DNA from 2 places in the Shewanella sp. OMA3-2 genome. Region 2 is predicted to be linked to the other one. Evidence: predicted binding sites of a transcription regulator. Region 2 holds the regulator's gene; the other holds the start of a gene.

Region 1 (3,437 bases), 860 kb from region 2:
CGAGTTTCTAGCTCATCTAGATAATCACTGGCGCCTTCACTTAATCTACGCCATTCGTCTAGCTCACTGTTATAACCATCTTTGATGACGCCGCCATCACGGATCAATACAGGTGGGTTATCAATAATTGCCAGGTTAGTAAATCATATTCATTTGGGAACTCACCTAATAGGGTGGCCAAACTAGTCATCTGTGGCTGTTGGCAAGTTTGCAGCGTTTGTTTAATTTCTGGTAATAGACCTAAAGCTTGCTTAAGTCGAGCAAAGTCTCGTGGGCGGGCACTTCTTAATGCCAAACGGGCCATTATTCGTTCTATATCGCCAAGTGCTTTTAGTTGCTGGTGTAAAACAGAGTATAGATCTTGTTCTATTAACTCTTGAACAGCATTATGACGCTGGGTTATTTGTTTGCGATCGCGCAGTGGTTGGTGGATCCAACGTTGTAACATGCGACTCCCCATTGGCGTCGCCGTACTATCTAATACCCATGAAAGCGTGTTTTCACGTCCGCCAGAAAGATTTTGGGTGAGTTCAAGGTTTCGTCTGGTGGCGGCATCTAAAATAATCGAATCAGCTTGATTAAAGCGCACAATAGAATTGATATGCGGCAGAGCTGTTTTTTGAGTATCTTTAACATATTGCATCAAACAGCCAGCAGCCTGTAATGCTAACCGAGCATCATGAATGCCAAAGCCATGTAAGTCTTTAGTACCAAATTGATTTAATAATAAATTGACACAGCTGTCATAATCAAACTCCCATTCAGGTCTGCGGCGAATACCTTTTAAATGATTGATTAGTATCATATCAGTGAAATCTTCACTGTAGAGTAATTCCGCCAGGCGAGTACGTTGGATCTCAGCTTCTAATGCTTCTCTTGAATCTAATTCTGAAATAACAAAACGACCAGAAGAAATATCTAATGTGGCAAAGCCATAACCGATCTTACCCTGGTAAAGCGCGGCTAATAAATTATCCTGACGTTCTTGTAATAAGGCTTCATCTGTCAATGTACCCGGTGTAACAATACGTACCACTTGACGATCAACCAGGCCCTTTGACGTAGCAGGATCGCCAATTTGCTCACAAATTGCGACCGATTGACCTATTTGAACCAACTTAGCCAAATAACCCTCTACCGCATGGTAAGGAAGACCTGCCATGGGGATCGGATCGCCACCACTTTTGCCGCGTGCAGTTAATGAAATACCGAGCATTTCAGAGGCTTTTTTAGCATCGTCATAAAAAAGCTCATAAAAGTCACCCATTCTATAAAATAACAGCATGTCAGGATGAGCGGCTTTCAGAGTCAAATACTGACGCATCATCGGAGTATGTTTCTCTAAATCTAGGCTAACAATTTCAGTCATGGGCTGTGTAATACTCTTTTTAATCATCTGTAGTTATTCATTAAGCATTGGTAGAATTAAGATGGCGTTTTTATTGACGGTAATCTTAACAAAATAAGCCGCAATAGGAAAAATACAAATTCATTATATTAGTATAAAATAATTAAAATATTGATTTTGTTGTTAAATAAAAAAAATTAACCTCAGCACTTGATACTGTATGATTATACAGTATACTGAACATCATATTGAGTTGGGTGACGATTTAAACGCCGCTTACAAACAAGATTATACACAGCAGTTTTACCATTAATTGTGAACAAAGTTATTGCCTGGAAGGGGTGTCAAAATGAAGGTTGATCCAAATAAAGAGAAAGCACTTGCCGCAGTGTTAAGCCAAATTGAAAAGCAATTCGGTAAAGGCTCTATCATGAAATTGGGCGAAGACCGCACCATGGATGTAGAAACTATTTCTACTGGTTCACTTTCATTGGACATAGCCCTTGGCGCTGGTGGGCTACCAATGGGACGTATTGTTGAAATTTACGGCCCAGAATCATCAGGTAAAACAACGCTGACCCTAGAGGTTATTGCCGCAGCACAACGTGAAGGAAAAACGTGTGCCTTTATCGATGCAGAGCATGCACTTGACCCTATTTATGCTAAAAAACTAGGCGTAGATATTGATAACTTATTATGTTCACAGCCAGATACAGGTGAGCAAGCATTAGAAATATGTGATGCGTTAACCCGTTCTGGCGCGGTAGATGTTATCGTGGTTGACTCGGTTGCCGCATTAACGCCTAAAGCTGAAATTGAAGGTGAGATTGGTGATTCGCACATGGGCCTTGCAGCACGTATGATGAGTCAAGCGATGCGTAAACTGGCTGGTAACCTTAAGCAATCAAATACTTTGCTTATTTTTATTAACCAAATTCGTATGAAAATTGGCGTGATGTTTGGTAGCCCTGAAACGACTACCGGTGGTAATGCACTTAAGTTTTATGCTTCTGTTCGTTTAGATATTCGTCGAACCGGCGCAATTAAAGATGGTGATGAAGTTGTCGGTAACGAAACTCGCGTTAAAGTGGTTAAAAACAAAATAGCTGCCCCCTTTAAGCAAGCTGAATTTCAAATTCTTTACGGTCAAGGTATTAACCGCACTGGTGAATTAGTGGACTTAGGTGTTGCGCATAAGCTAGTTGACAAAGCAGGTGCTTGGTACAGTTATAAAGGCGAAAAAATTGGTCAGGGTCGTGCTAATGCCGGTAAATTCTTAACCGAAAACCCAGCTATTGCACAAGAAATTGATAAGACATTACGTGAGATGTTACTTGGTTCAGGTACCAGTACAGGCGCAGCATCATCTACAGATGAAAATATTGATTTAGAAACCGGCGAAGTTTTTTAAGCTAAATTTGCTTTAGCTACTGGTTTATTTGAGTCGCGGTACGTCATTTACGTATCGCGACGTTTCATTTTAAGGAGGATAAGAACTCTCTTGTGATCCTCGCGGTGCTTACTCGATAAACCCGTCATTAGCTCAATGAAGTGAGTGATTCAATTTATTTGTAGCTTGAAAGCTAACCACATAACAATGGCCCACTTAAATACCCTATGTAATAGTGCTTATTATTACTCTTTATCAAAACTGTCCACAACAATCGCACCCATAGAGGCTGGCATAGTAATAACGATGACCCGTTTTAACGATATTAATGGTTCGACCAAAAATGGTAATTTGTCTAAACAAAATAAAACTAGTGCGACGACTAAAGCTGTCATCAAATAAGCGATAACAATACGAGAGATAAACACTATTTTTCTTGAGCGAATATTATGTTGAAAAACACTTTGGTAGGTATATAGCCCCAGAAAAATCACCGACAAGATAAATAGCATCAATAAATTGAAAAGTGGCAGTGTTTCACCTAATCGCCAGGCTTCCTCTGAAAATGAAATAGGTACCGCAAGCGCAAATGCGCCTACAAAAATTTGGCTGGCATCTTCGCCGTTGAAGTTAAACTTCATTATTTTCCCTTCTAAATATTGTCGTTTGAATAACTCACCACAAGTAGCAGTGTTCAAA
Region 2 (3,437 bases):
CCGCTTCTTCTTCAATCGCCTTATTAATTGACTCAGACTTTAATAACGAAGCAAACAGCGCTTGACGGTTAGGCAGTTGCGGGCCAGTCATGACTTTACGTTGACGACGAAAATGTACCCGTGCGACACGAATTAATTTATGGGCAATGGCTTCATCAGTCCCATGCTCATCGGCTAAATAACGTAATGACATTGCATTAGAAAACTGCACAAAATTATGCCGACCTAGAAACAGGATCATTAACCATTTACGTAACCAGGTTGGACTTTCACGTTCAAGCACAGCGGCTTTCATCGTGTCATCTTCTTTGCCTGGAGTACGGCCCCAGTATAGACTCACTGGCACTAGTTGAATGTCTAACCCAGGCTGCTGACGATGGAGAGCTAATAAACTGGTAAAACAGTTTAAAAACTTTTCGCCACCTTCACGCTTACCAATAATGGGTTTTCGCCCTTCTAAACAAACCACTCGTGGCACTTTCATACCATCAAGTTGTAATGGTGCATATGGACTTGGTAAGCCTAAGCCTTGGGTCATTTCGCTTAATGCGGCAGTGTCGCTAATTGACTCTGTCTTCATGACATAAACAATGGGCTTATCTGGATCGAAGTTTAGATCTGCAAATGGGTCATGTGGCACAACTATCGTTTGCACCATCAGCTTTTGGACCCTGCGCAACACTCTAAGCATGATTGAATCTGGTTTTGACATAATAATATTCGCAATAAAGCCCTTTTAATATGGGCGCATAGGATACCAGAAACTGGTTACCTTTCACTATATGCTGTACACATCCAGCAGCGCTTTTAAATTCAATAACAAATAAAGTAAAACATACAATTGATAAATATAGTAAAAAAATCATTTCCAATAATAAAATTAAAAAATAATTGGTGAATACTTGCGCAAACACAAACACTGTATATAATGACAGTTACTGTATAGAAAGACAGGAAATAACATGAGACCCTTAACACCACGCCAAGCTGAAATTTTAGAGCTTATTAAAAACAATATCTCTGAAACTGGTATGCCACCTACTCGTGCAGAAATCGCTACACGTCTAGGTTTTAAAAGCGCAAATGCCGCTGAAGAGCATTTAAAAGCCTTGGCTAAAAAAGGGTTTATTGAAATCATGCCGGGTACATCTCGCGGTATACGATTAACCCAAGAAGATGAGCCAGAAGAAACTGGTTTACCTTTGATTGGCCAAGTCGCAGCAGGTGAGCCTATTTTAGCGCAAGAGCATGTTGAACAATACTATCAAGTCGATCCGAATATGTTTAAACCTGTCGCAGACTTCTTATTAAGAGTTCGCGGTGACAGCATGAAAAACATCGGCATTTTAGAAGGTGATTTACTCGCCGTACATAAAATGCAGCAAGCCCGAAATGGTCAAGTCGTTGTTGCTCGTGTTGAAGATGACGTTACAGTGAAACGTTTTGAGAAAAAAGGCAATATCGTGTATTTGCATGCTGAAAATGAAGCATATGCACCTATTGAAGTAGATTTAAGTTACCAAAGCCTGACTATTGAAGGGCTTGCAGTTGGTGTAATTCGTAATGGAGAATGGTTATGAACAAACTAATGGGTACATCCCCGCGTCATCCTGGTTTATGGGTAGATATGCCAACTGCAGATATTAATTTAGTGCAGCCTATCACCACACTCCAAACTGAAACCAACGGTAAAATAGAACTCGGTCAATATGCTAGCCAATTAGCGCAATTAAGCCAACAAGGCCGCTGGATTGTGCTAATTAACCCCGCCAATATCAATTACAAACAGATGTTAGCTAGTGCAGGGGTTAGAATGGACCGCGTATTGTTAGTGCATGCGAAGGACGAAATTGAAACACTTTGGGCAATGGAAAAAGCATTAACCAGTGGTACATCTAGTGCAGTTATTTCATGGACTCAACCTTTAGATGCGCGCGACAGTCGCCGATTAGAGTTAGTTGCAAAAAGTGCCCGAGCATTAGGTGTCGTGATTGAGGATGTAAGCACTCACTTAGGCACTAGTTTGGCAACCAAAGCGCTTATTTCAAATCAAAATAATGCTGTTAAAACAATTAATTTCACTTCATTTCATTAATAGTAAATGGCGTGTTTACTGAGCCCTGTCTATGTACAGGGCTTTTTTATGCAAACTTTCAGCTAATTAGCAATAAAAGTGATCTTGATCAATGTTTAATCTACAAGTAATGTATTTAACAGGGTTGAAACATTTTTAACCTAATTAAAACGCTACAGTCTAGATTTTATCTGACAGATAAAAGCGTCAAATCAGAATTGATAAGTTCAGTTGTAGGTACCGGCGTGGTGCACATAAATACAAATCAGTAAGCCTTAACGCTTACAACCACCAAGGTACTTTGAGGTCATCAAGCTTTTTTGGGAACCGAAGAGTTTACATAGAGCAGAGACTTACTGTGTGGCTCTTCTTTGTAGTTGCTATTCGCAATTGGCAGAGGAGAAGTCTTGTGAAGCAATGGTTGTATTGTGTAATGGCGGTGTTACTGGCACCTCCACTTGGGGCAAAAGAAATGCCCCTCAACATGACAAAGGGTGTAACGGATATCAGTGGTCAGGTTTATGACCTCCATATGATCATTCTTTATATTTGTTGTGCTATTGGTGTTGTGGTGTTTGGGATCATGATTTACTCGATGATCTATCACCGTAAATCCAAAGGCGCTGTCGCGGCAAATTTTCATGAAAGTACCAAAGTAGAAATTGCTTGGACCATGATCCCATTTGTTATTCTAATTGGTATGGCCATTCCAGCCACTAAAACCTTGATCGCTATGGAAGATCCGTCAGATGCGGACTTAACCATTAAAATCACCGGTTCGCAGTGGAAATGGCATTACAGCTATTTTAATGAAGATGTCGAGTTCTATAGCATTTTATCCACCCCACGTACCCAAATTGAAGGTAATGAAACCAAAAGTGCAACCTACTTGTTAGAAGTCGATAAACCTTTGGTATTACCCCTTAATCGTAAAGTGCGTTTTTTAATGACATCCGATGATGTTATCCACTCTTGGTGGGTACCGGCATTTGCCGTTAAAAAAGATGCTAACCCAGGCTTTATTAATGAAGCATGGACACGAATCGACAAAGCTGGCATTTACCGTGGCCAATGTGCCGAATTATGCGGTAAAGACCATGGATTCATGCCCATCGTAGTACAGGCGCTGCCTGAAGCTGAGTACGATGCCTGGCTTATAGATCAGAAAAAACTTGCCAGTAATGCTGCTGCCGCTGCGCAAGCTGCATTATCAGAAACTCTTTCAAAAGAAGAGTTAATGACTAAAGGTGAGCAAATCTATCTATCTACTTGTGCAGCGTGTCACCAACCTAACGGTGCTGGCTTACCTGGTGTATTCCCTTCTCTTATTGGCAGCCCATTGATTAAAGGCCCTTCTGATGGT

What was found. The regulator LexA, encoded in region 2, represses DNA repair genes until DNA is damaged. The targets are predictions, from matches to a motif close to TACTGTATNNNNATACAGTA.
Region 1: recA (recombinase RecA) is a predicted target of LexA. The motif match lies at 1,563-1,582, and genes of this name have one in related genera.

What each region holds. Positions count from the first base shown of each region.
Region 1 covers NZ_CP090974.1:3,434,343-3,437,779, reverse strand. The annotation lists partial or broken gene mutS (DNA mismatch repair protein MutS) at 1-1,369, opposite strand, end outside; gene recA (recombinase RecA) at 1,698-2,759, shown strand; gene L0B17_RS15140 (DUF2391 family protein) at 2,984-3,379, opposite strand.
Region 2 covers NZ_CP090974.1:202,696-206,132, forward strand. The annotation lists gene plsB (glycerol-3-phosphate 1-O-acyltransferase PlsB) at 1-712, opposite strand, end outside; gene lexA (transcriptional repressor LexA) at 963-1,580, shown strand; gene L0B17_RS00915 (cell division inhibitor SulA) at 1,577-2,095, shown strand; gene coxB (cytochrome c oxidase subunit II) at 2,484-3,437, shown strand, end outside.